3 regions of the Cobetia sp. MM1IDA2H-1 genome follow, and region 1 is predicted to be linked to each of the others. Evidence: predicted binding sites of a transcription regulator. Region 1 holds the regulator's gene; each other region holds the start of a gene.
What was found. Region 1 encodes sigma-54, which starts transcription at its own class of promoters, with help from an activator protein. Its sites were predicted from a motif close to TGGCACNNNNNTTGCTNT; they were not measured.
Positions count from the first base shown of each region.

Region 2: the regulator sigma-54 is predicted to act here: its motif matches at 7,699-7,716, upstream of glnT (type III glutamate--ammonia ligase).
Region 3: the regulator sigma-54 is predicted to act here: its motif matches at 4,858-4,875, upstream of BOH68_RS02055 (ANTAR domain-containing response regulator).

Region 1 is NZ_CM133225.1:800,960-811,280, forward strand. Features, by position in the region: gene BOH68_RS03400 (HPr family phosphocarrier protein) at 112-381, opposite strand; gene rapZ (RNase adapter RapZ) at 368-1,282, opposite strand; gene BOH68_RS03410 (PTS sugar transporter subunit IIA) at 1,379-1,849, opposite strand; gene hpf (ribosome hibernation-promoting factor, HPF/YfiA family) at 1,859-2,167, opposite strand; gene BOH68_RS03420 (RNA polymerase factor sigma-54) at 2,767-4,215, opposite strand; gene lptB (LPS export ABC transporter ATP-binding protein) at 4,570-5,310, opposite strand; gene lptA (lipopolysaccharide transport periplasmic protein LptA) at 5,313-5,891, opposite strand; gene lptC (LPS export ABC transporter periplasmic protein LptC) at 5,990-6,673, opposite strand; gene BOH68_RS03440 (KdsC family phosphatase) at 6,673-7,242, opposite strand; gene BOH68_RS03445 (KpsF/GutQ family sugar-phosphate isomerase) at 7,369-8,337, opposite strand; gene BOH68_RS03450 (calcium/sodium antiporter) at 8,563-9,507, opposite strand; gene BOH68_RS03455 (ABC transporter ATP-binding protein) at 9,791-10,321, shown strand, end outside.
Region 2 is NZ_CM133225.1:1,591,430-1,601,750, reverse strand. Features, by position in the region: gene BOH68_RS06855 (heme-dependent oxidative N-demethylase family protein) at 1-792, opposite strand, end outside; gene BOH68_RS06850 (PDR/VanB family oxidoreductase) at 832-1,776, opposite strand; gene BOH68_RS06845 (dimethylamine monooxygenase subunit DmmA family protein) at 1,761-2,447, opposite strand; gene BOH68_RS06840 (FMN-binding glutamate synthase family protein) at 3,134-4,474, opposite strand; gene BOH68_RS06835 (GltB/FmdC/FwdC-like GXGXG domain-containing protein) at 4,489-5,175, opposite strand; gene BOH68_RS06830 (class II glutamine amidotransferase) at 5,175-6,092, opposite strand; gene glnT (type III glutamate--ammonia ligase) at 6,210-7,544, opposite strand; gene BOH68_RS06820 (aminomethyltransferase family protein) at 8,231-9,376, shown strand; gene BOH68_RS06815 (helix-turn-helix domain-containing protein) at 9,706-10,321, shown strand, end outside.
Region 3 is NZ_CM133225.1:444,730-455,050, reverse strand. Features, by position in the region: gene BOH68_RS02075 (NAD(P)-dependent oxidoreductase) at 1-529, shown strand, start outside; gene preA (NAD-dependent dihydropyrimidine dehydrogenase subunit PreA) at 529-1,893, shown strand; gene BOH68_RS02065 (TetR/AcrR family transcriptional regulator) at 2,077-2,697, opposite strand; gene BOH68_RS02060 (CmpA/NrtA family ABC transporter substrate-binding protein) at 2,885-4,093, opposite strand; gene BOH68_RS02055 (ANTAR domain-containing response regulator) at 4,144-4,719, opposite strand; gene BOH68_RS02050 (NarK family nitrate/nitrite MFS transporter) at 5,329-6,687, shown strand; gene BOH68_RS02045 (hypothetical protein) at 6,873-7,040, opposite strand; gene BOH68_RS02040 (GNAT family N-acetyltransferase) at 7,266-7,838, opposite strand; gene dbpA (ATP-dependent RNA helicase DbpA) at 8,063-9,463, opposite strand; gene BOH68_RS02030 (hypothetical protein) at 10,299-10,321, shown strand, end outside.

The DNA.
Region 1 (10,321 bases):
AGGGGGGCGCGTCGACAAAAGAAAACACTGTTTCTTATCGGTAGGGCAATCATCGCGGAAAAAGTGGCAGAAAGCCGGCGGGCGGGGGATGTCAGACGGCGTGCGGCGGCGTCATTCTTCCTCTTCGAAGCGCGCCTCGAACAGGGACTCGATCGCAGACAGGGCCTCATCTGCCTGTTCGCCCTCGACATCGATGATCAGCGCCGTGCCACACGGGGCTGCCAGCATCAGCAGCGCCATGACGTTGGCCGCGTTGGCGCGTCGCTCACCGTGACTGACCATGACCGTGGCCTCGAAGGGCGCACAGCAGTTGACCAGCTTGGTGGCAGCGCGAGCATGCAGCCCGCGCTTGTTGGTCAGAACCAGTTCACGACTGGGCATCGTGTGACTCCTGACGGGTATCGCTGATCGCCAGGGCCGTATGGATCCCCAGTTCCCGGTGGCGTAGACGCACCTCAGGAAGCTGCTTGGCGAAATGTTCGGCCAGCTGCTCGCAGAGATAGACGCTGCGATGCTGGCCGCCGGTACAGCCCACCGAAACGGTCAGGTAACTGCGATTGCTGGCCTGATAGGCGGGCAGCCAGCGTTCCAGCCAGCCGGCGATGTCATCCTGCATCGCCTTGACGTCCGGGTAGCGCTGCAGGAATTCCGCCACGCTGTCATCACGACCGGTATCGCTGCGCAGATTGATGTCCCAGTAGGGGTTGGGCAGGCAGCGGGCATCGAACACCATGTCGGCATCGGTCGGCACGCCATGCTTGAAGCCGAAGGACTCGAAGGTGAGTGTCAGATGACGAGAGCTGTGCTGCGCGACCTGTTCGGTGATGCGCGAGCGCAGGTCATGCACGCTGAGGTTGGTCGAGTCGATGACCAGGTCCGCCTTCTGACGAATCGGGGCCAGTGTCTGCTGCTCGATCTCGATGGCCTCGGCCAGCGTGCGGTCATTGTCGCGGGTCAGCGGATGACGGCGGCGGGTCGCGGAATAGCGTTCGAGCAGGACACGGGAGTCCGTGGTCAGGTAGACGACCTGCACATCCATGCCGCTCTGACGAACGCTGTCGAGCAGTTCAGGGAAGCGACTCAGGGCATCGGGGAGGTTGCGCGCGTCAATGGAGACCGCGATGCGCCGGCGGGTGGGGCTGTCCTTTTCCAGCTGCTCGACCAATGGTGCCAGCAGCATGCCGGGCAGATTGTCGATGGCATAGTAGCCAATGTCTTCCAGCGCCTGGAGGGCAATCGATTTGCCGGAACCGGAGCGACCACTGATGATCACGATCTTCATGGAGTGCTCTCCCAGGGCGAGGTCAGCATGAGGTGAAAGCGGAGGGTGCCTGAGGCCAGTCAGCGACAAGCCCGGAGCGAGTCCGGGCTTGCAGGTTCAGCGCGCCGGCAATTCGGCGATGGCCGAGGTCAGGGCTTCGAACAATGCTCGCTGACTGTCTGCCTGGCGCAATGCTGCCCGGTTGGTGGGCGAGTTGAGCAGTTCCGCCACCTGGCCGAGCAGAGTGAGATGGGTGTCATCTGCCTCCTCGGGGACCAGCAGCACGAACAGCAGATCGATGGGTTCGCCATCGATGGCGTCAAAGTCGATGGGGTCACCGAGCTTCATGAACGCCGCGATGGGGGTCTTGCAGTGTGGACTGCGTGCATGTGGCACGGCCACGCCGTGGCCGATGCCCGTCGAACCCAGTCTCTCGCGCCCGATCAGGCGCGAGAAGACTTCCTGGCTGTCCAGGCTGGGAATGTTCTGAGCAATGAAGGTGCTGAAGAATTCCAGCACCCGCTTCTTGCTCCCCCCGGGGACGCCGTAGAGCGTGCGCTCGGGGGGAAGGATCTGATCAAGTGTCATGGCAGAAGGTCAACGGGTCCCGGTGCCCTGAGAGCGAGCCTGGGACTTTTCCTTGTGTTTGACCAGCTGGCGGTCCAGCTTGTCGGCGAGCGCGTCGATGGCAGCGTACATGTTGGGGTCTTCTGCCAGGGCATGGAGGTCGGCGCCAGCGGCGTGCAGGGTGCAGGCAGCCTGTTGGCGTTCCTTCTCGATCGACAGTGTCACCTGAACATTGGTGATGTTGTCGTAATGCCGTTCGAGGCGAGCGAGCTTCTCGTTGACATAATCGCGGAGAGGATCGGTGAGTTCCACATGATGCCCGGTGATATTCACTTGCATGGACACGCTCCTTTATCCAGCGGGTTGCCTTTGAATTGTAACCCTTTTTGACTGCGAGCAAACCCTGATTGAACGCGCGGCCACTTTCTGACTCCGGCCATGGTCTCGTGGCGATCATCTGCTGGCGAGAGCGGCGGTGCCGGTGTACCGAGCGTCTACCCCGACAATGCCCAAGCTTTGAACAAAGATCAACGCTGCGCTGCATCGTGGGGCAAGGCTTGTCTTCAACCCAGCGAGGGATATCAGCAGGTTCTTCATGAGCATCGCCTCGCATCACGGACGGAATGGGGCTCGAGAAACCGGCCGTTTGTGGCCAATGTCAGCATTTACGTCGACGTTCGTGTGGCAGGAGTCGGTGGCGACCCCTGGCTATCTGTCCGTGGGATGTGAGGGAAAAAGAAAGCACTCTGGAGAAAAGTGGCTGGAAAAATAGGCAATTGGGGGCGTGAAGTCACTCACGCAGTCGCAAGGACAGGCATTGCCAACCGGTATTCAGACGACCGATTGGCAGATGATGTCAGGATGGCAGGTGCAAGGGGGCGAGCTTCAGCGCTCCGACGTGTGGAGCCCGCTGGCTTGCGGGTATCCGTTGTCGAGACTCACGCCAAGCGCTTGCGCTCGCTGGAGGAGGGGATGCCCATGGCCTCGCGATACTTGGCGACCGTCCGGCGCGCTACCTCGATGCCATCACTGGCCAGCAGATCCACCAGGCGTGAGTCGGACAATGGCTTGCGCGCCGGTTCTTCCGAGATCAGCTTGCGAATGCGCGCACGGATCGCGGTGCTGGAGTGCGCGTCACCGTTGCCGCTGCCACCCACCTGACTCGAGAAGAAGAACTTGAGTTCGAACACGCCTCTCGGGGTGTGGATATATTTCTGGGTGGTCACCCGCGAGATGGTGGATTCGTGCATCTCGACCACTTCCGCGATGTTGGCGAGGATCAGCGGCTTCATGCCTTCTTCCCCCTGCTCGAGGAAGTCGATCTGGCGCGCCATGATCTCGCGGCCCACCTTGAGCAGGGTGTCATTGCGTGAGGACAGGCTCTTCATCAGCCAGCGGGCTTCCTGAAGATTGTCCTTGAGGAAGGTGTTGTCCGCGGACTTGTCGGCCCGCTTGATGAGGGCGGCATATTCCGGCTGGATACGCAGCTTGGGCAGCGCTTCCGGGTTGAGCTCGACCTGCCAGCCGTGACGCGTATGACGGACCAGCAGGTCCGGGATGACGTAATCACTGGCAGGCTCGCCCCAGGCGGACGCCGGGCGCGGGTCGAGCGCCCGTACCAGACGAATGACGTGATCCAGCTCATCATCATCCAGGCTCAGGCGACGCTTGAGCAGCTTGCGATCGTCATTGCCCAGTGCCTCGAGGAATTGCCGCACCAGACGGCGGGCCTGGGCCAGCAGCGGCAGATCGTCCGGCAGCAGGGCCAGCTGAAGCAGCAGGCATTCGCGCAGGTCTCGAGCGAACACACCGGTGGGATCGAACTGCTGAAGGCGCAGCAGGACCTGCTCGAGTTCCGACGCCTTGAGGCCGGGCAGTCCCTGACCTCGCAGGCCATCGACCAGTTCGTCCAGGCTCATGCTCAGGTAGCCGGCCCCATCCACCGCATCGATCAGACTCTCCGCCATCTGGCGTTCACGCGCATCGAGGTCCGTCATCGCCAGCTGCCAGCGCAGATGGTCCTGCAGGCTTTCGACACTGGTGTTGCGATCGAAGTCCGGCCCGTCCTCGCTCGAGCTTCCGCTGCCGGAACTGGTCAGGCTGCCTGCGTGGTCCTGGTAGAGGTCCGACCAGTCACTGTCGAGAGGGTATTCTTCAGGAATCTCGCTGTTGGTCTCGGAGGTGGAGATCTCGCTCTTGTCCTGTGTCTCCGCGACATCCAGCGACTCGTATTCCTCGTCAAGCTCCAGCATGGGGTTTGACTCGAGCGCCTGCTGTATCTCCTGACGCAGGTCCAGCGTCGACAACTGCAGCAGCTGGATCGCTTGCTGAAGTTGCGGGGTCATGGTCAGGGAAGTGCCGAGTCGAAGCTGCAAGGTGGGTTTCATGGGGTCTGTCATTCACGGCAAAGGAACGTGCATCTACGCTATACCGTGGGTCGGGGCACTGACAAGGGGCAGTCGAGAATATTCAAGCAACTTGCATGCCATGTTGCCACCAAGGTGGTATGGACGTCATGCATTCGAGTGAGGTGTGGCAGAGCAGGAGGGTTCACGGGGAGATCACGCAAGCGCATGTCGAGGCGCTTGCGTGAGGGGGCGGGGAACGAGGCCCCGACAATGAAGCAGGAAGTGGCGGGTGCTGGTGGGTGCTGGTGAGAGCAGAAGAGGTCGGACGGCTCTCGTCAGGCTGACGGCTCTCACCAGGCTGACGGCTCTCACCAGGCTGACGGCACTCTCGGGCTAGAGCTTGAACTCATGACCCAGGTAGACATCACGCACCTGCTGGTTGGCGAGGATGGTGTCGGCGTCGCCATGCGCGATGATCTGGCCATCGCCCACGATGTAGGCGGTATCGCAGATGTCGAGTGTCTCGCGCACGTTGTGATCGGTGATCAGCACCCCGATGCCGCGGTCACGCAGCTGGCGCACGATGCTCTTGATCTCGCCCACCGAGATGGGGTCCACGCCGGCAAACGGCTCATCGAGCAGCACGAAGTCCGGCTCGGTGGCCAGTGCGCGAGCGATCTCCACGCGGCGGCGCTCCCCGCCGGAAAGGCTCATGCCGGCACTGTCACGAATATGCGTGATGCTGAACTCGTTGAGCAGCTCCTCCAGGCGTGCCTTGCGTCCGTTGCGATCCAGGTCCTTGCGCGTCTCGAGGATCGCCATGATGTTGTCGGATACCGAGAGCTTGCGGAAGATCGAGGCTTCCTGGGGCAGATAGCCGATGCCGGCGCGAGCCCGCTGATGCATGGCGGCGCCGGACAGGTCGTGGTCATCGATGGTCACGCTACCGGCATCCGAGCGCACGAGGCCGACGATCATGTAGAACGAGGTCGTCTTGCCGGCCCCGTTGGGGCCCAGCAGGCCTACGATGTCACCCTGGCGGATTTCCAGCGAGATGTCCTTGACGACCTTGCGACCCTTGTAGGCCTTGGCCAGATGACGAGCGCTGAGGGTACGTGGGCTGGCAGCAGTCATGCTCATTGGTCCTTGCTGGCATTGGCGCCACGTGGCGTCAGGGTCATGTGGACGCGTGACCCCTCGGAGGATGAGGCATCGGTGCCATTGCTGGCATTGACCTGGCGCTTGTCCAGGAAGTATTCCACGTAGCCGCCTTCGAAGGTGTCGTCGCCTTTCTCCAGACGGGCATCGCCGACCAGTTCCACCCGGCGCTCCAGCGCGTGGTAGCGAATGGTATTCGCCCAGCCCTTGACCAGTCGCTCGTCGGTATCGGGTTTCTGCTCCATGTAGGCGCGCTGGCCGGTGGCCTTGACTAGGGAGATCTCGCCGCTGTCGGCGCGACTGATGTCAACGCGCGCGGCATCCAGCTTCATGCTGCCCTGGCGCATTTCCACGCGACCGGTATAGGTGGCCGTGCCGGCCTTGTCATCCAGTGACAGTGAGTCGGCGGCAATGTTGATCGGCTGGTTGGCATCGCTGTCCAGCGCCAGTGCGGTCGGGGAAAGCGTCGTCATGCCAAGTGCCAGGCCAAGGGCCATGACACCGGGTCTGAGTGTCTGGCGCCAGACCGTCAAGGGCGTGAGAGTCGTTGAAGTCATGGAGTGCTCCTTGGCAGAACTGGTAAGGCTTCACGATCACTCAGGCCATCGTGAAGCGGAAATCGGAGAGAGAGGATTCGGCGCATGCAGGGGTGCGCTCACTGATCCTTGGCCGGCGCGGCATCGAAGGTGCTGGAGACGCGGCCATCATCGTCACGGGTGGTGTCATTGCCGGTGTCGAGAGTCTCGGCTTCCCGGGCGGCATCGCTCTTGCCCTTGCCGGGTTGCAGGGTACTGCGGACGCGGCCTTCCAGCTGGGCGGAATCCTGAGAGAGGTCAGCGCTGAAGCGGTCACTCTCGACGCGTTGACCATTCTGGGTGATCACCACCGGCACGTCACTCCAGGCACGGTTCTGCTCACGACTGTAATGCAGCACGTCGGTGTCCAGTGTCCAGGCATCCGAAGGCTGGCGTAGTCTGGCATTGCCCTCGAGGGTGAAGGTGTCGCCGCCGGCGCTCAACACGCCACTGTCACCCGTGGCGTACCAGCGACGGTCTTCGCTGTCGTTGGTCCGGATCTTCGGTGCCTGCGCACGTGTCACGTCATCGCCTGGCGTGTGTTCGATGTGCGGGGAGGTCATCGACTGGATCGACACTCCCCGCGCATCGAAGCGCGTCATGTCAGCCCCGTCGAGATAGTAATCCGGCTCATCACTGCTGGCGTCGACATCCACTGTCGATTCCAGACTGTTGCGCTGCTCGATCAGGGCCATGACGCCGCCGACCAGCAGGAGCAGCAGCATCAGCCACAGGCGCGGAGAGGGACGGGGAAGACGTGGCATCAGGCGCGCGACTCCTGCAGATAGGTATCCAGCACCGAGGCCCAGTGGCCCTGTGCCTTGAGCAGCAGATCACAGATCTCGCGCACGGCACCATCACCGCCCTGACGAGTGGTCACCCAGTTGGCTTCACTCATCACATAGGGCATGGCGTTGGGAACGCTGACCCCCAGACCGACGCGACGGATGGCTTCGCGATCCGGCAGGTCATCTCCGCAGTAGGCCACGTCATCCAGCGCGATATCGTGCTCGCGACACAGGTTGGTCAGCGCGACCAGCTTGTCCTCGCGGCCCTGAATGACGTCCTGGATACCCAGCTCCTTGGCGCGACGTTCCACCATCGGCGAGCTGCGACCCGTGATCAAGGCGACCCGGATACCGCTGCGCAGGATCAGCTTGAGGCCGTGGCCATCCTGGACGTGGAAGCTCTTGGTTTCCACGCCATTGGCATCGTAGTGCAGCCGGTTGTCCGTCAGCACGCCGTCCACATCCAGCGCCAGCAGGCGCACGCGACGTGAGCGGTCGATGATGTCCTGGGGATAGTCCTCCGCCAGGGAAGTGATGTCATTCATGGTCTTTCTCCTCGCATTCCGTGCATGCGTGACGCATTCCTGTAGGCGACGACCGCCAACGGTTGCGTGCTGCCCTCGCCAGACTCACGGGACTGTCGTGCAGAGACAGCAATCCCGCGGGGGAGTTCAGATCACGCCGCTGGCCAGCAGGCCGTGCATGTGGATGGCGCCGATCGGGTGCTCATCCTCGTCACAGACTACCAGAACGCTGATGCGGTTTTCTTCCATGATGCGCACCGCCTCGGCGGCCAGCATGCTTGAGCGGATGGTCTTGCCACCGCGCGTCATGACGTCATCGACCTTGAGCGCACGCAGATCGCCGTGCTGGTCCAGGGTGCGGCGCAGATCCCCATCGGTATAGACGCCGACCAGATGCTCGTCCTCGTCGATCACGCAGGTGAAACCCATGCCCTGGCGGGTGATCTCGAGCAGCGCATCGCGCAGCGGGCTGCCCAGCGCCACGCGTGGCAGGGCATCGCCTTGATGCATGACGTCCTGGACGCGCAGCAGCAGTCGCCGCCCCAGACTGCCACCGGGATGAGAGAGTGCGAACTCCTCGGCGGTGAAGCCGCGGGCTTCCAGCAGTGCCACGGCCAGCGCATCCCCCATCACTAGTGCGGCGGTCGTGGAGGCCGTCGGTGCCAGGTTCAGCGGACAGGCCTCCTGGGCGACGCTGGTGTCCAGGTGTGCGTCTGCATCACGCGCGAGCGTCGAGCCGGGCTTGCCGGTCATCGAGACCAGCGGCGTCCCCATGCGCTTGAGCAGTGGCAGCAGTGCGGTGACTTCGGCGGTTTCACCGGAATTGGACAGTGCCAGCACCGTGTCCGACGAGGTGATCATGCCGAGATCCCCATGGCTGGCTTCGCCGGGATGCACGAAGAACGCCGGCGTGCCGGTGCTGGCCAGAGTCGCCGCGATCTTGCTGGCGATATGGCCGGATTTCCCCATGCCGGTGACGATCACCCGGCCCTTGGTCGCCATCATCAGCTGGCAGGCATGATCGAACTCTGCATCCAGTTGGTGCTCCAGTGCCGCGATGGCGGCGCCCTCGATCGCGAAGGTGCGTCGGGCGCTGGCGCGGAAATCCGCCTGCATGGCGGCGTGATCGCGGCCGCTGGAGGGCGAATCATCGGCAGTGGAAGACATGTCGGAGGTGGCGGGCTGGATTCTGGAGGACTTGGTCATGTTCAGATTGTTGCCTGTGTGTGGCCAGGACTCAAGGTGCGTGAGAGAGGCGTCACTCACGCGCTGCAACGCCTCGGGCGTGATGCTGACATGGGGCGGATGGCCTGATCGTTCCGGCCTGTCCGCCTACAGGCGTCAGCGAGTCAGGCTGATGGCAAGCCAGGCCGTGTAGCCGAGGTAGCAGGCCAGCAGCACCAGCCCCGGACCACGGCCGATGCGGCCGCGACGCTGCCAGATGAGCAGGGCGGCCAGCATCAGGGTCAGACCGAGCATCACCGGGTAGTCGCGACTGATGGCGCTGCCATCCACCGGTCCCGGTGCCAGCAGGCCCGGTACCGGCAGGACGGCCAGGATGTTGAAGAGGTTGGAGCCGATGACGTTGCCGATGGCGATGTCGTGATGGCGCTTGAGTGCGCTGGCCACGCTGGCCGCGAGCTCCGGCAGGCTGGTGCCGATGGCGATGACGGTCAGGCCGATGATCAGTTCGGGGACGCCGAGTGCCTGGGCGATATCGGTGGCGCCCCAGACCAGCGCGCGTGAGCTGGCGATCAACACCGCCAGTCCGAAGAGCAGCCAGAAGATGGCGCGTCCGGCGCTCATCTCGGGGACGTCATCCTGACTCCCGGCGTCACTCGGCGAGTCGACCTTGAACAGCCAGACAAGCGTGAACACCAGCAGTGCCAGCAGCAGGATGCCATCCAGACGCTCGAGCCCGCTGTTGGAGAGGGCATAGCCCCCCAGTGCCGTCGCGGCCAGCAGCAGCGGCAGTTCACGGCGCACCAGGCCGAAATGCACCGGGATGGGAGCGATGAGCGCCGTGACGCCCAGCACCAGACCGATGTTGGCGATGTTGGACCCCAGAGCATTGCCGGTGGCGATGTCGGGGGTGCCGTCAAGTGAGGCCATGATCGAGACCACGATCTCCGGCGCTGAAGTGCCGATGGAGACGATGGTCATCCCGATGAGCAGCTTGCTCATGCCAGCTCGCCATGCGGTAGCGGCGGCGCCTTCGACGAAGCGATCGGCGCTCCAGACAAGACCTATCAGGCCAAGGATGACAGCGAGGATGGGATATAGCATCGGAACTCTCGGGGCAGGAGGCAGGGCAGCGGCTTGTCGCCAGTGACCGCGCCATTAAACGCATCCCCCCAAGGCATTGCAAGGCAAGGGATCGCATCTGCGGGATGCGATGGACCCTGCAACGGACTGGTAGTGAGGGGGCGGGTTCGGATACGATGTTCGCTAACTAACTTGATTCCCGAATGACGTGATCCATGAACTCCAAGATTCGGACTCGCGGCACAGTGCCAGGCGACGGATTGCCCATGGCCAGTGTCGTGACTCCCTCACAGCGGATGCTTCTATGACTGAATTACCCGGTCAGGCTGCTACAGCGACCGCTGCGGCCGGCGCTGATGCATCGCCATCCTCTCGCCGTGGCTCCGCTGACATCGACCTCGACGACGCATTGATTCGTGTCGAAGGCCTGCGCTTCACCCGTGGAGAGCGCGAGATCTTCTCCGGGATAGACCTGAAGATTCCGCGTGGCAAGATCACCGCCATCATGGGGCCCTCCGGTACCGGCAAGACGACGCTGCTCAAGCTGATCGGGGGGCAGTTGACCCCGTCCGCCGGGCGTGTGGATATCGCCGGTCACCATGTGCATGCCCTGTCGCGGCGCGAGCTGTTCCGCATGCGGCGTCGCATGGGCATGCTGTTCCAGAGTGGTGCGCTGTTCTCGGATCTCAGCGTGTTCGAGAACGTGGCTTTCCCGTTGCGGGTCCATACCAATCTCCCCGAGGCGATGATCCGCGACATCGTGCTGATCAAGCTCGAGTCCGTCGGGCTGCGTGGGGCGCGTGAACTGATGCCCGCCGAGCTCTCCGGTGGCATG
Region 2 (10,321 bases), 790 kb from region 1:
CAGATGCACATCACGACCGGCGTTTTCGGCGGTGATGGTGGTGCGATCACTGCCCCACTCGGCATAGGTCTCCGGGGAGCTGTCCATGCGCGGATGGATGGTCATGGTCCAGTTGAGGCGTCGCACCGGCCCGCCGACCTGGATGGCGCACAGGTATTTGAGCGCGCGATCGAACACGCCCATCTCATGCGCCAGCGGCACCGGACCATGCCACTGCTTGAAGCTCATGCCGGCATCGAAGGCCAGTGACCAGTCCGCCGGACAGGTGATCATGCCGGCGTCCATAAAGAGGTCACCGTCGCGCTGGTCGAGCAGCGCGATATCGCCCTGCATCTGACGGCCGATATAGTCCAGTGGCGGCAGTGGCAGGCTGGTGTCATCACCCATGCAAAAGGCCTGCTCCAGCCCCAGCAGATGGTTGCGCCACACGCAGTCATCGCCGTCGCGCTCGAAACTGAAGGCCTGCGGATAGTCCCGGGCGTAGTGCGTCATCACGAATTCGAGAAAGTCCCAGGCTGCCGGCTGCATGTGTGGCATCACCAGGCAGCGTCTGGGGTCCTTGGCCAGCACCCGCTCACGCTCGGCGATCTCGCTCAGATAGTGCTCATCGATATCCAGCATGTGCTCGGTGATGGAACCCGGCTTGCCCGGCAAGACATGCGGCTCGATATTGACCGAGTAACGGTACTCATCTTCCGGGAACGGGAAGGGAAAACGCTGGATGGCGTAGTCGGAATTCTTGAAGGTGAACTGACCATGGAACGCCTGGTCATCTCGCGGGGAAAATTGCATGTTCCTGCTCCTTGGGGGTCCATCTCGCGAAAGACGGTTTCAGAGATCCAGCACCAGCCGCTGGCTGCGTGCCCGGGAAACGCAGGGCATCACGCAGCGCTGACTGGCCCGCTCCTGTTCATCGAGGAAGGAGTCACGGTGTTCCGCCTCCCCCTCCAGCATCTCGACCCGACACTGTCCGCAGACGCCGCCACGACACAGGCTTGTGACCTCGACACCGCTGCGCTCCAGTGCTTCCAGCATCGATTCCTGAGCACCGACCGCCACTTCCACACCGCTGCCACGCGCCACGGCCATGAAGGGAGTCCCCGGCTCCGGGGCGGCAAAGACCTCGTGATGGATGCGCGCGAGACTCCAGTGCAGCTCGCGCGCCGCGTCCTTCACGGCATCGATCATGGCCTGCGGGCCGCAGAGATAGACGTGAGTGCCGGCGGGCTGACGCGCCAGCAGGGCCTTGAGATTCGGACGCTCGAGACGGTGCTGGGTGATGTTGCCACTCGCCAGATAGGGTGCGGCCTCCGGGAAGCGGGCGACATCGAGGTCCTGGCTGCGCAGGTGCAGCTCCCAGCTGGCGCCACGACTCTCCAGCTCCGGCAGGTAGGAGAGAAACGGCGTGATGCCGATGCCGCCTGCCAGCATCAGGTGGTGACGCGCCTGCCAGTGCGGCAGAAAGAGGTTGGCCGGCGGGCTGAGCTCCAGCTCGTCACCGACCTTGACGCGTGAATGGATGGCTTCGGAGCCCCCACGCGAGACCGGCTGACGACGCACCGCGATGCAGTACTGCGAGGGATCATCCGGCGGGCTGATCAATGAATAGGCGTTGCGACACACCCGCCCTTCTCCTGGAATGCCCAGCACCACATGACTGCCCGGTGAGAACAGCGTGAAGGGTGAGGCCTCATCGGCAGGCACCAGAGTGAGACGGCGCACGCTGCTGCTGAGCTGATCGACCGCGGCGACCCGCGCCTTCATGAAGCGAGACATGGTGCCACCTCCTCCTGTGGGGGAATCTCTCCCGGGGCTTCCGCATCGATTCGCACGCCCATGTAGGCGCCGAGACGCTTGGAAAAATGATCACGCACTTCCAGCATCAAACCACAGCCATCACAGGCCGCCGGTGAGTGGATGACGTGCTCACTGACCTGCTGACAGTGCACGCAGAACACATGCCGCCCCAGAGCAGCCACCGGCAGCATCACCATGTCATCCAGCAACAGACCCTGCTGCTGAGCCAGATTGGCGACCTGCCACACGAAATGCTCACTGCCGATGATGATCAGACATCCCGCCGCGCCTACCTCGCCGATGGCACCCGCCAGCGCATCGCAGGCCAGGGGGCGATCATCGACGTCGTACCAGCGATGCAGGCGGGCGCTGTCGGCGGGCCCCGTGGGCAACGCCTCTGTTGCCGGAGCGGATTGCACGGCGCCTCCCACCTCGCGGCTACCGAGCTGCCCCAGCAGCGTACTGATCAGCTGACAATGCATCTGCAGTTGCTGACGGGCGTTGCCCGCCGCCTCTCCAGTGCCTGGCAGGCTCTCGGGAGACTGGCATGCCACCAGATACCGTTGGGCATCGGGCAGCGCCTCGATGCGTGGATAGTGTTGCCGACTTCGAATCCCGGCAGTGACAGAGGATGATTGCGGGCTTTTCATGACACGACCCTGCTCTGAGAAATTGTCCTTGTTGTAATGCCGCCGTCTTGACGATGACGTGCATCCGACTACCACTCCATTTCTTGAGCATATTTCGTGCCATTGACGGCAAAATTATTACCCCGCATGCCCGGCAAAATCGTCTGAAAACCCCATTTCACATATGAACAATCAATAGAGGTATTCACGCACCAAAACAGAACACAAAGCTCATGAATATCGGCTTGAATTCACCATTATTGCCCTGACCCAACCTCACCTCATAAGCCAATCGCTACGCCTGACATATTTCTCATTTAATGTCTTCAAGATGCTGAAAGAATGGAAAAATTTATCTTTGGAGAATCACGATCTCGCAATCGACACGACACTACGCGCTTCTCCACCGTCAGCATTCTGATGCACTTTCGCTTGCATGATATTGGCCTTTTTCCTTGATTGTACTCACCACCAAAGAAAGCGCCTCACCGAAGGGTGAGGCGCTTTGATAACTCAATATCGTCAGGTCATATTTTTCTACATCAACCGGAGCAGAGTTCTTGTCATTGCGACATTTTGCCTGGACAACATTGCGGCGATCTTGCTGACAAAAGGCTTCGCAGCTTTGCCATGACAATCATGCGCAATGGCAGCCATGCACGATCGCTCTCATGCGCAATGGCACACGCACGATAGAGATCGTGCCATCAGTAACCGCCCTGGCCCGGCACCCAGTTGGTGCCCGCCAGCGGCACCCGGGCCATGGCCGCAGCTTCCACGTTCAGGGCGACCAGGTCTTCCGGTTCCAGATGATGCAGGTGTGACTTGCCACAGGCACGTGCCAGGGTCTGGGCTTCCAGCGTCAGCACGCGCAGGTAGTTGGCCAGACGCTTGCCGGCCGCGACCGGGTCCAGTCGCTGGCTCAGCTCCGGGTCCTGGGTGGAGATACCGGCCGGACACTTGCCATCCTGGAAGTCGTCATAGAAACCGGCGGCGGACCCCAGCTTCTGATACTCCTCGGCGTAGCGCGGATGGTTGTCGCCCAGCGCGATCAAGGCGGCGGTACCGATGGCCACGGCGTCGGCACCCAGCGCGATCGCCTTGGCGACATCGGCGCCGTTGCGAATCCCGCCGGAGACGATCAGCTGCACTTCACGATGCAGGCCCATCTCCTGCAGTGCCTGAGTGGCCTGGGGGATGGCGGCCATGGTCGGGATGCCGACGTGTTCGATGAAGACATCCTGGGTGGCGGCGGTGCCGCCCTGCATGCCATCCAGCACGATGACATCCGCGCCTGCCTTCACCGCCAGCTTGACGTCGTAGTAGGTGCGGGTCGCGCCGATCTTGACGTAGATCGGCACCTGCCAGTCGGTGATCTCGCGCAGCTCGGCAATCTTGATCGCCAGGTCATCTGGGCCGGTCCAGTCCGGGTGGCGACAGGCGCTGCGCTGGTCGATGCCCTGTGGCAAGGTGCGCATGCCCGCGACCCGCTCGGAAATCTTCTGGCCCAGCAGCATGCCGCCACCGCCGGGCTTGGCGCCCTGGCCGAGCACGACTTCAATTGCATCGGCCTTGCGCAGGTCGTCCGGGTTCATGCCGTAGCGCGACGGCAGGTACTGATAGACGAGGCGCGAGGACTGGCCGCGCTCTTCCGGGGTCATACCGCCATCGCCGGTAGTGGTGGAGGTGCCGATTTCCGAGGCGCCACGCCCCAGGGCTTCCTTGGCCTGGGCGGACAGGGCCCCGAAGCTCATGCCGGCGATGGTGACCGGCGTGCTGATCACCACCGGCTTCTTGGCATGGCGCGTGCCGAGCACGACTTCGGTCTCGCACTTCTCGCGATAGCCTTCCAGCGGATAGCGCGACATGCTGGCGCCGAGGAACAGCAGGTCATCGAAATGCGGCACCTTGCGCTTGGCGCCCCAGCCACGGATATCGTAGATTCCCGTCTCCGCCGCGCGCTGGATCTCATGGATGACATCGCGGCCGAAGGTGGCGGATTCCCGCAGTGCCGGGTTGTAAGGCTGTGTTTGAGTTTCGTCAGTCATGTTGGGCATCCTGATCAGTAGGCTGAGGCGTTGTCGACCTTGAAGTGATAGAGCTGACGCGCAGATCCATAACGCGTGAAGCTGGCCGGGTCTTCATCGATTCCGGCACTCGCCAGCAACTCCGCCAGTTCTTCCAGGTGCTCGGCACGCATGTCCTTGGCGATGCAGTCCGCGCCCAGCGATGCGACCGTGCCCTTCACGTAGAGTCGCGCTTCATAGAGCGAATCGCCGAGGCCTTCACCGGCGTCGCCGCAGACCACCATGCGTCCCGCCTGGCCCATGAAGGCACTCATGGCCCCGATGTTGCCCTTGACGACGATATCGACGCCCTTCATCGAGATGCCGCAGCGCGCCGAGGCGTTGCCTTCGATGATCAGCAGGCCGCCGTGGGCGGTCGCGCCCGCGGACTGGGAAGCATCGCCCTTGACCCGCACGCAGCCGGACATCATGTTTTCCGCCACCCCCACCCCGGTATTGCCGTGGATGGTGATGCTGGCCTTCTGATTCATGCCCGCGCAGTAGTAGCCCGCGTGGCCATCGATATCGACACTGATGTCATCATTGATACCGCAGGCGATGTTGTGGGCGCCGTCGGAGTTGACCACTCGCCACTCGCGCGCGTCCTTCAGGGTATCGGCATCGTGCAGGGCCTGGTTCAATTCGCGCAGCCCATCAACGGCCAGATCGTGAGTCTTCATCATTACGCGGCCTCCGAACGGGCGGTGTCTTTTTCCCACAGATACAGGCGGCCGGGTTCCGGCTCCCACACGCGGGCATCCTTGATGCCCGGCAGACTGGCCAGGGCGCGGTATTCCGAGGCCATGGCCACGTAGTCATCGGTCTCGGCGATCACGGCAGGCTTGCAGGCGATCGGATCACGTACCACGGCGAAGCCATCACGCGTGCCAATGGTGAAGGTGAAGAAGCCATCAAGGTCCTTCAGGGCGCCGGTGATTGCGGCTTCCAGACTGTCGCCCTGCTCCAGACGCCAGGTCAGGTAGCCGGCGGCGACTTCGGAATCGTTGTCGGTCTCGAAGCTGATGCCTTCACGCTTGAGCTTGGTGCGCAGCCAGTTGTGGTTGGACAGCGAGCCGTTGTGGACCAGGCACAGGTCACGCCCGGTGGAGAACGGGTGGCTGCCCTGCAGGGTCACGGCGCTTTCGGTCGCCATGCGGGTATGGCCGATGATGTGGCTGCCCTGCATGCCCTTGAGGCCATAGAGGCTGGCGATATGGGCCGGCAGGCCCACCGCCTTGAGGATCTCGATGCTCTGCCCCACGCTCAGCACGCGAATCTGCGGGGCGCTGTCGGCAAGCCAGCCGCGCACGGCACTTTCTTCTCCGGCGATCTTGAATACCGCGACACTGGCATTGCTGAACCAGTCCGCCACCGTGCCGACCTGCTCGCCCAGGCCCTTGGCGATCGCCTCCCAATCCTCATCGGCACCATCGCTTTGCAGCGTCAGTTTGATGCCAGCGTCAAATTCGTCGCCATAGATGGCGAAGCCGGCGCTGTCCGGGCCGCGATCGGTCATCGCGATCAACATCGGCTCGAACAGCTCCCCCAGGCGCGATTCCAGCGCCGGGTTCTTGAGATAAAGCCCTACGATTCCACACATGGTGATGTCCTCTCACGGGCAGGAGGCGTCTCCTGCCTGATGTCTTGAACGTGGTGGTGACAGTGGCGACCCTCGTCTGGCATGACCCGCGAGATCCGCGAGCGCCGCCGGATGAGATCAGAAGAATTCGGCGTAGCGCTGGACTTCCCAGGCACTGACCTGTGCGTTGTAATCCAGCCATTCCTCGCGCTTGAGGCGCATGAACTCGGCGCAGATTCCCTCGCCCAGGCTCTCGCGCAGAATGCTGTCCGCCTCGAGCGCATCGATGGCCAGGGCCAGATTCTGCGGCAGCGTCTCGATGCCCTTCTCGGCGCACTCGCTCGGGGTCAGCGAGTAGAGATTGATGTTGTGGGGCGTGCCCGGGTCCAGCTTGCGCGCCACGCCATCCAGCCCCGCCGCGATGATGGCGGCGTGCACGAGATAGGGGTTGCAGCCGGCGTCCGGCAGGCGGAACTCGAGGCGACCGTAAGGCACACGCACCATGGCCGAGCGGTTGTTGTCCCCGTAGGCGATGAAGACCGGCGCCCAGGTCGCGCCGCTGGTGCTGCCACCCCCGACCAGACGCTTGTAGGAATTGACGGTCGGCGCGGCAAAGGCACACAGCGCCGGGGCATGCGCCAGCAGACCACCGAGGAAGTGGTACGCCAGCGACGACAGGCCCATGCCCTGGGCGTCGGAATTATCGCCGAACAGGTTGCGTCCGGTGTCATCACATACGGACAGGTGGAAGTGCATGCCATTGCCCGGGCGGTCCGCCAGCGGCTTGGGCATGAAGGAGCACACCATGCCCAGGTCATTGGCGATCTCGCCGGCGGCCATGCGCACGAAGGTGAAGCGGTCTGCCGAGGTCAGCGCATCGCTGTAGGTGTAGTTGATCTCGAACTGGCCGTTGGCGTCCTCGTGATCGATCTGGTAGACGTCGAAGTCCACCGCCTGCAGCGATTCGACCAGACGTTCGAGGAATTCACGCGAACGCGACAGGCCCTTGTAGTCGTAGCAGGGCTTGGCGAGGGTATCGCTCTCGTCCACCGGCAACAGCTCACCCGCTTCCCCCCGGCGGAACAGCGAGAATTCCGGCTCCAGCCCGCTATTGAGCGTCCAGCCCTTCTCCTTCAGGCGCTCCAGCTGCTTGAGCAGCACCACGCGGCTGTCGTTGGCGAACGGTTGCCCATTGACGTAGCCATCACAGGCCATGCGCGCATAACCCGGCTGCCACGGCACCAGCGACAACGAGCTCAGATCACCCCGCGCCATGAAGTCCGGCCCCTCCGGCGACATGCCGAGACCACTGACGGCGAAGCCGGCAAAGCCGGCGCCCTTCTCGACCACATCCATCAGGCAATTGGCCGGCACGGACTTGGTCTTGGCGGCGCCGTGAATATCCACGAACTGCGCCAGCAGATAGCGAATGTCGTGATCCTTGATGAACTGTTGCGCGTTTTCGGGTGACATCTGGGTTTCCTCTGAGAGCGGACCGGGTTCCATCTCCCTCGACACTGTCTGCCACCCCGGGAAACCTGACCCCTTGTGGTGACTCGCCACGTCAAGATAGCGGATGAAACGAGTTTTTGTGATTCCTGCTGGTCAACTTTATTTCCCCCAAAGAAAAGCATGCAGCATGCCATTTCGCCAGCTGCTGCCCAGAACTTTTCATCAACTTCCTGTTTTGCATGGAAATTTATTTTCCAAGCTCGTTTTACCCCACAGGAAATGCCAAGTGATCCTGAGTGAATTCCTGCTCGTTTCTCGAAATAGGCATCATTTCGGTGCCCAAAGCCCTCTCTTCGCACCAGCATGACGCAAAACGCTAATATTCACGCCCGAATTCGTGCTGCCAATCGGCGCCTGACTCGCTCAAGGGCTGCCGTGGCCATGGCCTTTGACGGAATTGGCAAGCCCCTTGCTTAACCATGAGGAATGTTTCTTTCCTTTCAAGAATCGACACTCATGCGATCAGGCAAGGCAAGCAGCAGGCACAAGCCCTTGTGAAGCGCCTGAAGAGGCGCCTGAAGAGGCAACAGAACAACAACACCTCCTGCGGCGAATGCGCGTCTTGCGCGCCATCTCCGCCAGCACCAGCAGGACTACGGCACCACCCACTTACGCTAGGCAGCACGACTCACAGGAGAAAGGGACGCATGGCGAATTCATGGCGCATCTCGGCATTGGCCGAACAACACCGCAAGCTGGGCGCGGAGCTGGAAGACTGGAATGGCATGGGCACTGCCTGGAATTACGCCGTCTCGGACACGGCCGATGACCACGAGACCATCCGCACCCGCGCCGGTCTGATGGATGTCTCGGGACTCAAGAAGATCCACTGCAATGGCCCGCACGCCCAGGCCGTGCTGGATTACGTCACCACGCGGGACATGTCCAAGCTGTATCCGGGCAAATCGGTGTATGCCAGCGTCTTGAATGAGGCCGGCAAGTTCGTCGACGACTGCATCGTCTATTGCCTGGCGCCGAACTCCTACCTCGTGGTGCACGGCACGGGCACCGCGAATGAAATGCTGGCCAAGAGTGCCCTGGGGCGCGCCGTCAGCCTGACCTTCGATGACGACATGCATGACATGTCACTGCAGGGGCCGGTCGCGGTGGATTTTCTGGAGCGTCATGTGCCGGGCATCCGTGAGCTGCGTTACTTCCACCATCTGCAGACCCAGCTGTTCGGCTACCACGTGATGATCTCGCGCACCGGCTACACCGGCGAGCGTGGCTACGAGATCTTCTGCAAGGCCAAGGACGCTCCCTCTCTGTGGGAACAGATTCTCGAAGATGGCGCCGACATGGGCATCAAGCCGTGCAGCTTCGGCACCCTTGACTGGCTGCGGGTCGAGAGCCACCTGCTGTTCTACCCGGCGGACAATTCCGAAACCTACCCGTATCCCGACCAGCCGGTGGGCGACACCCTGTGGGAGCTGGGCCTGGACTTCACCGTCTCCCCGGGCAAGAGCGAATTCCGTGGCGCCAGCGAACACTTCGCGCTGCAGGGCAAGGAGCGCGTCAAGGTCTATGGCGTGCTGTTGGACTCGAAAGACGTCGCCCAGATCGGTGACAAGATCTACGCCGACGGCAAGTGTGTCGGTGTCATCACCCAAGGCATGTACTCGCGCCTGAGCGATCGCTCCATGGCGCTGGCACGTCTCGAACCCGGCTATGCCGAGCATGGCACTCCGCTGACCCTCAAGACCGGCACTGACGGAGAGACCAGCCTCTCGGCCATCAGCCATTCCCTGCCCTTCGATGATCCGGAAAAGGCCAAGCGACTGGCGCGCGGCTGAGCACACCCACCATGTCGGGCACTGCAAGACCTGCAGTGACAACCGGGTGAAGTGGCAGGACGCATTGCGAACGCAAGACGCAAGAGGCCTCCTCGACGTGACGTCGAGGAGGCCTCTTGCCTCACACCCAGGCCAGGTGATTGAGAAGGACTCTCGAAAGGTACTCCCGCCCCCTTGGCAGACATCAAGGATGAGGGTTGACGGCAAAGTTGGTAATGTCACGCCATACCCCGCTCGCGAGCCGATGCGCCGCATGCCTCACAAGGGCATGCCGCGTCCTCGCCGGCCACCCCCTTCCCATTGCCACCCTCTCCGCTACAGGAGTCATCATGCCGCGAAAATCCCCCGCTCCCTCCGAGAAGTCGGAACAGGACAGCTCCGACACTCTGCCCCGTGAACTAGCGACCGACCCCGCTGCGCAGTCAGAGAGGAAAGACACCATCACGGCGGCAGCCGACGAGACACGCCTGGGACTCGAGCAGCACATCGCGCGCGCGCTCAAGCAGCAGCGAGTCTCGCAGGGCTACAAGATTTCTGACGTCTCGCGTATCGCCGGTGTCAGTCAGGGCATGATCAGCAAGGTGGAGAACGCCCAGGTGTCCACCAGTCTCGATACCCTAAACAAGCTGTGCAATGCCTTGAGTCTGCCGATCTCGAAGCTGTTCAGCGATTACGATGTCAATGGGCGTGGTGCCCAGCACATCAAGGCCGGGCAAGGCATGCAGGTGGTACGCACCGGCACGGAAGTCGGCCATGCCTATCAACTGTTGAGCTACAAGCAGGGCCCCAAGAAGCGCTACGAACCCTTCCTGATCACCATGGATGATGCCAGCGAAGTCTTCCCCAACTTCTGCCATGCCGGACATGAATTCATCTACCTGCTGTCAGGACATCTCACCTATCGCCACGGTGACAAGTTCTATGAGATGGGCCCCGGCGACAGCC
Region 3 (10,321 bases), 360 kb from region 1:
CATCGACATCGCCGTGCAGGCCAGGCGCCTCGGCGCACAGACGGTGGATCTGGTCTATCGGCGTGGCGAGGAGCAGATGTCCGCCACCCATCACGAGCAGGAAATCGCGCGTGCCAATGGCGTGATGATCCACACCTGGGCGCGTCCGCTGGCCATCGATGTGGCAAGCGACAGTGAGGGTAATGATGCCGCCGCGCTCAATGCGATGCAGTTCGCGCGCACACGGGTCGAGGATGGCCGACTCGTCGATACCGGCGAGACCTTCACCCTGGCCTGCGATGGGGTCTTCACCGCCATCGGCCAGGGCTTCGATGACGCGAGCCTGAGCGATGCGCATGCCGCAGGGCTGGCCCGCGAGGGGGCGAAGATAGAGGTGGACGAGATGCTGCGCACCAGTCTGCCGGGCGTCTATGCCGGCGGTGACTGCATCGCTCGCGGACAGGATCTCACCGTTCAAGCCGTCGCCCACGGCAAGCTGGCCGCCGAGGCCATCCATCACGATCTGATGCTCAAGGTGGAGGCCGCCTGATGACCATTCATACCCCGCTCAATGATGACAACGCGCGTCCGGCAGGCTCTGGTTCAAGTTCTGCAGCGGCTGACGATCACGTCGCCAGCTACAAGGCCGATCTGTCGGTCAACTTCGCCGGCATCCGCGCCCCCAACCCCTTCTGGCTGGCCAGCGCCCCGCCCACCGACAAGGCCTACAACGTGGTACGCGCCTTCGAGGCCGGCTGGGGTGGCGTGGTCTGGAAGACGCTGGGGGAAGACCCGGCGGCAGTGAACGTCTCCTCGCGCTATTCGGCGCACTATGGCCCGAATGGCGAGGTCAGCGGCTTCAACAACATCGAGCTGATCACCGACCGCTCGCTGGAGATCAACCTGCGCGAGATCACCCAGGTCAAGAAGGACTGGCCGGACCGCGCACTGATCGTCTCGCTGATGGTGCCGTGCGAGGAAGAGGCCTGGAAGACCATCCTGCCGCAGGTCGAGGCTACCGGCTGTGATGGCATCGAGCTCAACTTCGGCTGCCCCCATGGCATGCCGGAACGCGGCATGGGCGCCGCGGTGGGCCAGGTGCCGGAGTATGTCGAGCAGGTCACGCGCTGGTGCAAGACCTACAGCTCGCTGCCGGTGATCGTCAAGCTGACCCCCAACATCACCGACGTGCGCGAACCGGCCAAGGCGGCCTGGCGCGGCGGCGCGGATGCCGTCTCGCTGATCAACACCATCAACTCCATCACCCATCTGGATCTCGACCGCATGGTCGCGCATCCCATCGTCGGCGACCGCAGCACCCATGGCGGCTACTGCGGCAGCGCCGTGAAGCCCATCGCGCTGAACATGGTGGCCGAGATCGCGCGCACGCCGGAAACCGCCAACCTGCCGATCTCGGGTATCGGCGGCATCTCCAACTGGGAAGATGCCGCGGAATTCATCGCCCTCGGCGCGGGCAGCGTGCAGGTGTGCACCGCGGCGATGCTGCACGGCTTCCGTATCGTCGAGGAGATGAAGGACGGCCTGGGGCGCTGGATGGACAGCAAGGGCTATCAGCGTATCGAGGAGTTCTCCCGCGCGGCGGTGCCCAATACCACCGACTGGAAGCAGCTGGACATGAACTACCAGGTGATCGCGCGGATCGACCAGGACAAGTGCATCGGCTGCGGACGCTGCTACATCGCCTGCGAGGACACCTCGCACCAGGCCATCCTGCATCTGGCCAGGGACAACGGCACCGCCCGCTATGAGGTGAAGGACGCCGACTGTGTGGGCTGCAACCTGTGCGAGATCACCTGCCCGGTCGAGGACTGCATCACCATGGAAGTGCAGGACACCGGCAAACCGTACATGAACTGGATGGAGGACCCGCGCAACCCGCATCGCGCGGCGTGACCCTGACGTTGCGGACAAGATCCGGATGATCCGCACAGATTCCAGCGCATGACACCACGTTCAGTGGCGTGAAAACAGAAAGGGGCTGCCAGCAATGGCAGCCCCTTTTCAATGGCTTAATGATCCATCAATGATGATCATTGTTAGCCTCAAGATAATTTTATCATGACATCATCTGCTGAATCAGGCAGACAGGCCAACGCCCTTCAGCAGCACCCGCGTGACGTTCTGCACCGCCTGCTCGAATTCGCGATCACTCAGCGCCTTGCCCTGATTGAGTACCGCGATCTGGTGGTCGAAGTCGGCGTAGTGCTGGGTGCTGGCCCAGATCATGTACAGGTAGGCGGAAGCATCGACGTTGTCGATGCGCCCCTCACTGATCCACTGGCGCAGGCGTGACTTCTTCATCTCGGCCCACTCGTCGAGCCACACCGTCAGCTCCTCGCCCAGCACCGGCGCGCCCTGCATGATCTCGCTGGCCCATACCTTGGAGCCATACGGACGCTGGCGCGAGTGCATCATCTTGGCGCGAATGTAGGTGGAGAGCACCAGCTGCGGGTCGTCATAGGCCTCGAAGCACAGCGCATCTTCCTTCCACAGCGCCAGCAGACCATCGAGCACCGCGCGATACAGCGCTTCCTTGGTGCTGAAGTAGTAATGCAGATTGGACTTGGGCAGCTCTACCTCGGCGGCAATATCGACCATGCTGGCGCCGACATAGCCCTTGAGAGCGAAGATCTTTTCGGCGGCAAGCAGGATGCGGCCGACATTATCCTTGCGAATCTGAGACTTGCGAGTGGTCATGCGATCCCCTGACGCGGTGCTGGCAGTGGGATGAGAATATCATAACCGCACTGCCAACATGCCTGAGCCGACAGGTTTCGCGCTCGCGGGCGTCTCTTCTCTGCCCCCTCGCCTCTCGCCTCTTGACTCGCTTCCCACTGCTCACCCCTCGGCTTGTCGCCTCACGCTTCAGCGCGCGCCAGCGGTGTCATTCGAAGACCGCCCCATCGATGAAGCCATCCGCCGGCATCGGCACCTGCCCTGCCTCGCCGCTCAGCCACCAGGGCGCCGGATGCGTGCCTTCGCTGCGCTCATCCGCCACCGGCACCACCATGCCCAGCTTGCGGGCTGCGCTGCGGTAGAGGTCCGGGCGTACGCAGCGTGCCAGGGTCGCTTCGAGGTCATTGTCGCTGACTCCCTCGAGATGCCCCCAGCGCTGCATCTGGGCGGCATACCAGCGGGTCTGCGAGCGCCACGGGAAGTTGGCCGCATAGCGATGGAAGATGGTCCAGCCGGGATTTTCCCGCTGGAACGCCTCCACCGACTGCTCGACATCCACGTCGCGCAGTCCACGCGCCACCACTGAAAGCGGCACTTCCTGCATACCTTCATCATGCAGCCACTGCGCGGCCTGCTCACGGTTGCCCGGGCGGTCCAGCCAGGCACAGGCCTTGAGCAGCGCGCGAATCAGCGCCTGATGCGCCAGCGGGTGCTGCTCCGCCCAGTCCTCGCGCACGCCCAGCACCTTTTCCTGTCCGAAGCGCCAGATATCATGACTGCCCGCCACCACCTGCCCCATGCCCTGCACGGCGGCCAGACTGTTCCAGGGTTCTCCGACACAGAAGCCGTCCAGCGCGCCACTTGCCAGCTGGGCGGCCATCAACGGCGGGGCCACCGCACGCATCTCGATGTCGCGATTCGGGTCGATTCCGCCGGCCGCCAGCCAGTAACGCAGCAGATAGCGGTGCGAGGAGAAGGGATGCACGCTGGCAAGCTTGAGCGCCGCCTCCCCACGCTCGCGGCGCTTCTGCACGTGCGCCGCCAGCGCCCGAGACACCGCCAGCGGAGAGCCCAGGTCATGCCCCTCCTCGGCCAGCGCCGCCATCAGGGCCCGCGACAGGGTGATGGAGTTGCCGCCCAGATTGAGCGTCATCGCGCTGATCACCGGTGTGGCGCGGCCATCCAGCCCCAGGGTCGAGGTCAGCGGCATCAGCGCCAGCATCTGCGCGCCCTGCAACACGCCGGTCTGCAGGTCATCGCGCAGTGCCGCCCACGACGGCTGCCACTTGAGCGTCACGGCCAGCCCCTCCTCACGGAAGAACCCCTGACGCTCCGCCACCACCAGAGGTGCCGCGTCATTGAGCGGCATCAACCCCAGCGTCAACTGATGGCCATTGAGAAGAGAATCACTGAGCATCACATCCACCTTTTGAACGATCGAAAGAGAAGGACATCACGAGACTCGGCTCAGTGCCGACGCGACGCCTTGAGCAGCTCATCGGCCAGCTCGTGCAATGCCAGACGCCGATTCATCGCGGTCTTGCGCAGATATTGGTAGGCCGCATCCTCCCCCAGTCCGCGACTCTCCATCACCAGCGCCTTGGCGCGATCCACGCTGCGCCGCTGTATCAGAGTGGTCTGGGTGCGATTGAGTTCGCCCTTGAGGGCACGGTGAGCCTCGAAGCTGGTGATGGCCACCTCGACCATGCTGCGCACCATCGCCGGCATGACGTGATCCACCACGTAGGCGGACACGCCGGCGCCAGCCGCCTGGCGCACCAGGTCCGGCGCGTCCTCACTGGCCAGCATGATCATCGGCTTGGGATAGTGACGCCCCAGCTGGCCGAGGTGCTCGAGGGTGTCACGGCTGGGCAGGTCGGCGTCGATGATCACGGCATCCGGCTGATGGTGCTGCACCAGCGCATGCAGGTCCTCGTGTTCATCGACCCGCAGCGCCACCTCGAAGCCGGCGCTCAACAGCGCCTGCTCCAGAGCGGCGGAACGCTCGCTGCGCACATCGACGATCAACACGGTCACGGGCATATCAGGCTTCCTTGGCAGTGTGTCAGGCGGTGGTGCCGGGGTGTCAGGCGACGCCTCGAGCGATCAGGCACCGACGTCCGAGATCAAGGACGACGGCGTCTTCGCAAGCGGGAGTCAGGATGGCGTCACGCCTCTGACACTGCAGGATTCATGCCACAAACTGGTGCAGCGCTGGCCAGAAAGGCCTTCCGCAGTGCGCAAGGGCGCGCCCGGCTGCACAGCAATGATGCATGGCGTGATCTGGCGATCTCTCGCCCGCCACGTGCGCCAGACTGGATCATCCTCACCCCGCCGCGCACCGCCACTGGGCATCGCCCTGCTTACCCTCCACTGCTGTCTTGCCCGACATGATGATTCCAAGCCCTTGATATGACGGGGGTTGGATGCACAACACCCCCGCAAGTGGCGCGCTACTTGCTTTGAGTCAGGCAATGGCAGACAAGCGTGCCATGCATCATCCATGACGTGGACCAGGCTCCCGGGAGTACGAGTGCGTCGAACCAGGCCCCTCAATGACGAGGCGCCCCGCTGTCGTTCACAGCTGTTCGACCACCCGTCGTGCGCCGAGACCCTGGCGTCCGGCACCGACGCTGTACCAGGAGCCCACTCATGGATATTCGCAACAAGGCCAGCCGTATCCGGCTGTTCAGCTTCAATACCCCGCAGATGCGCGCCTTCCACATGTCGTGGTTCGCCTTCCACGTCTGCTTCTTCGGCTGGTTTGGCATCGCGCCCTTGATGGCCGTGGTGCGCGATGACCTCGGCCTGACCAAGACCCAGATCGGCAACACCATCATCGCCTCCGTCGCCATCACGGTGATCGTGCGACTTGCCATCGGCGTGCTGTGTGATCGCATCGGGCCACGCAAGGCCTACACCTGGCTGCTGTGCCTCGGCTCTCTGCCGGTGATGTGCATCGGCTTCGCCGACAGCTTCGAATCCTTCTTCCTCGCCCGTCTGGCCATCGGTGCCATCGGCGCGTCCTTCGTCATCACCCAGTACCACACCTCCGTGATGTTCGGTCCTAACGTGGTCGGCACCGCCAATGCCACCACCGCCGGCTGGGGCAACCTGGGCGGCGGCACCACCCAGATGCTGATGCCGCTGGTGATGGCCGGCCTTCTGATGCTGGGCGTCGAGCAGACCCTGGGCTGGCGTCTGGCGATGGTCGTGCCGGGCATCGTGCTGTTCCTCACCGGGATCGCCTACTACTTCTTCACCCAGGATGCGCCGGACGGCAACTTCAGCGAGCTGCGTGAGCGTGGTGAGCTGCCCAAGGCCGAGAAGGAATACAGCATGCGCGCCACCTTCGGCGCGGCGGCTCGCGACATCCGTGTCTGGGCCCTGTTCCTCGTCTACGGCGCCTGCTTCGGGGTCGAGCTGACCATCAACAACGTCGCCGCCATCTACTTCTTCGATCACTTCGACCTCGATCTCGCCACCGCCGGCCTCATCGCGGGCCTGTTCGGCCTGATGAACCTGTTCGCGCGCACCCTGGGCGGCGTGTTCTCCGACCTGTTCGCCCGTCAGTCCGGCCTCAAGGGTCGCGTGCGCTGGCTGTTCATCGCGCTGCTGTGTGAAGGCGTGGCGCTGGTCGGCTTCGCCCAGATGGAAACCCTCGCGGTAGCCATCGGCATCATGCTGGTGTTCAGCCTGTTCGTGCAGATGGCGGAAGGCGCCACCTTCGGAATCGTGCCCTTCGTCAATCGCAAGGCACTGGGCGCGGTGGCCGGTATCGTCGGCGCGGGCGGCAACGCGGGGGCTGTCGCCGCGGGCTTCCTGTTCCGCAGTGAAGAACTGACCTACCAGGAAGGCCTGATGTATCTGGGCATGGGCGTGATCGTGATCTCGCTGTTCGCCCTGCTGGTGCGCTTCAGCGCCGCCACCGAGGCCGAGGAAGGCCGCGCTTATGAAGCCGCCGTCGCGGAACGCAAGCAGCAGAGCGACCAGCAGCCCGTGTCTGTCTGAGCCTGTCTCTTCCTGAGACTTTCTCAAACCTCTGACACATGCAGCCCTGATATACAGAGAACTGATATACGGAGCCCTGATACACGGAGCCCTGACATGCAAAGGCCCCGCCTCATGAGAGGCGGGGCCTTTGTGCATTCACACCTTGCGGTTCGCCGTGCTCGCGGGCGAGTCACGGCCAGCCATCAGCTGTCGGTAGCGTTCTCGACGCTGTCACCGGCGTCTTCCACGGCGTTGTCCATCTTCTCGCCAGCCTTCTCCATCGGGCCCTCGTCCTCGCAACCGGCGAGTGACAGGCCACCGAGACCCAGCATGGCAATCATCAGCGAACTACCCAGAGTCTTGAGCTTCATGATGTCTCTCCTTGAATCATCGGTCGGGATAACGCCCCGGCCTGCACACCAGTACAGACAACAGCGCGGGGATACACAGGACATGGAGCGGGTGTCGCACGGTTTCAAGGGTGGCGCAACGCCGAGTTGCAAGAGGATGACCGAGTGACGAGGCACACCACAGGGCAAACCCCTCCGAGGAGCCCGGATCAGAGCGCGAATCTGCGCTCGAGCCAGGGGCCCAGGTCAGAGGCCCAGGTCAGAGAAACCATGATCGAACAGCACCTCGCCTCCCAGCCCCGCCAGATAGTCCGGCACCAGCTCGATGGCCACGAAGGCGCCCGGCACATCCTCGTGATGGCAATAAAGGCCGTAATGGCGCGCCGGGTGAAAGCCCAGATGGGCATAGAACTCGGCATGACCCGCCGCCACCACGGCGCCCGCTCCCAGCAGACGACAACGCTTGACCGCCGAGATCACCAGCCGCTTGCCGATGCCATGACGCTGGTGCTGGGGCAACACCGCCAGAGGCGCCAATGCCATCAGCACGCGCCCCGGACAGCCGGAGAGTTCCACGCGCGAGGCCATCACATGCCCCAGCAGCCCTCCTTCGCCTTCACTGAGGTGACGCCCGCTTTCCGGGTCAGAGAAGCGCTCGGCCACCAGCGAGATCTGCGCCAGATCACTGCGACGCAGTCTGTCGCCCAGGCGAGCCTCCCGGTGGCCGGCAAACACGGATTCATGGATGCGGTAGATGCGCTCATGATCGATGAGACGTTCTTCACGGATGCGAAGATTATCGGCGGGATTGTCAGTCATCACGAGTTACCGGTTCAGCGCCCTGTCGATCAGGGCCGTCACCCCCAAGCTTAGCCACCGCCGTCATGGCCCGCGAGAGTCAATCTACTGCTCAAAAAGCACGATGCCCGCCGAAGTGGCGGGCATCGAATGACGTGATGACAAGGTCGTGATCCAGATGAGAGACGTGGGACCTGCCATGTCACTCCTCTGCTGATTTCCACGCCATCAGGCGGGCGCCCCTGTCAGCTCTTGAGGCGACGCGCGCGGAAGGAACGGCCCTTGAGCTTGCCGTTCATCAACTGGGTCAGCGCGGCCTTGGCGACATCGCGCTCCACCGCCACGTAGGTGGTGCGGGCCAGTACCTTGATCTTGCCGATCTGGCTGCCCGGCAGGCCGCCATCGCCCGTCAGGGCACCGAGGATGTCGCCGGGACGCAGCTTGTCCTTCTTGCCGCCATCGATCTGCAGCGTCGCCATGCGCGCGCGGAAGGGTTCACGGGTCAGCATGCTCTTCGCCGGCAGCGGCTCGGCTTCCAGCGTCTGCTCGAGGAAATCTCCCAGCTTGGCCAGGCGATAGTCTTCCTTCTCGGTATACAGCGTACAGGCGATACCGGAGCTGCCCGCGCGACCGGTACGCCCGACACGGTGGACGTGGGCATCGAGGTCCCGAGCGATCTGGTAATTGAAGACCGCATCCAGCGCGTCGATATCCAGCCCGCGTGCCGCGACGTCCGTGGCCACCAGAATCGAGGTGCTCTTGTTGGCGAACATCACCAGCGTCTGATCACGCTCGCGCTGCTCCAGATCACCGTGCAGGGCCATGGCACTGAAACCGTGCTCATTGAGGGCATCGCTGACCTCCTGTGCCTCACGCTTGGTGTTGCAGAACACCACGCTGGTGTCAGGACGATACTTGAGCAGCAGAATACGCAGCGCCTCGAAACGCGCCTCTTCATCCGCTACCCGGTGAAACAGCTGACGGATGCTGCTGTCATCGTGGGTGGAGGCGACCTCGATGCTGACCGGCTCCCGCAGGATGCGCTCGGCGATCGGGCGCACGCCATCGGCGAAGGTCGCGCTGAACAGCAGCGTCTGACGCGCTTCCGGGGTCTCGGCGATGATGGCATCCAGCACCTCGGCGAAGCCCATGTCGAGCATGCGGTCGGCCTCGTCCAGCACCAGGGTATTGAGCTCGGCAAGGCTCAGGCTGCCCTTGCGCAGGTGCTCGTCCACACGGCCCGGCGTGCCGACGATGATATGCGCGCCGTGTTCCAGCGAGCCCAGCTGCGGGCCGAAGGGCGCACCGCCACACAGCGTCAGCACCTTGACGTTGTGCAGACCGCGCGCCAGACGGCGAATCTCGCCGGCGACCTGATCGGCCAGCTCACGCGTGGGGCACAGCACCAGCGACTGGACACGAAAGCGCGAGACCTTGAGGCGCGACAACAGGCCGAGGCCGAAGGCGGCGGTCTTGCCGGAGCCCGTCTGGCCCTGGGCGATGACATCGCGCCCTTCCAGCATCGGCGGCAGGCTCTGTGCCTGAATCGGCGTCATGGTGTGATAGTCGAGCGTCTCCAGATTGGTGAGCAGCTCGGGCGCCAGCGCCAGAGAGGCAAAGGCAGGGGTGGCGGTGGCGTCAGTCACGAGGACATTCCTTCAGTCGATGAACAGGCACGAGCCGAACAGGCATGCGTGCGGGCGCAGAGCATAACAGAGCCAGCGCTCGCTCGCCTGCACACCTCTACCTGCGAATTCACATGTCTGCGGGTTCCTGCCAGCGCGCCGGCTGCGTTCACGTTTGCCATCCTTTCCAACGACACGACAGCTGATCGACTGCTGGTTGTCAGTCCCTTCCTCGCACCAGTCGATAATCCCCTCGCATGAGGCAAACGATATCGCATTAATGGCAATGAATGATTTTCGTCATCAGCCGTTTTCAATCCTGATTCAGGTCATTTATTAATCCTGCCCGATTCACCAGAATACCCGTTGACGTTCCTGTCATTTCCCACGTCTTGCGCCACGCCACGAGTGATCGTGCGCGTGTGAGAATTGATTGTCATCGATACCTATCGCCATGCCTCAAGCGTTGCATCACGGTTGTGGACCTCAACGAAAAAGGCACGCACCGGTATCGAGTCTCGTCACTGATCATCGTCTGCATCATCTGTGCAACACCCATGTCCCGTCATGAGAGCATCACCGCATCATCACGCCCATTACTCCGCTATCTTGTTGATTAAATTGATATCAATGAGAAATATCAATGCCTTTTCATGAAGGCATGACAGCCCGAACACGCTCGTACCCTCCGCGTGGGCCAGGGCCGAGGACGCCAATGACGCCTTCACGAGCCAGCACAGACTGGCGCTGAATGGCCACGATCTTCTTGAGGAACAGGGGCTCCACTGGTCAGGAGAAACACCCCGTCATCAAGACAGTTTCAGGACGCAGCGAACCACAAAGGGAGCAGAACCTGATGAAGGATATTTCACGAATCAC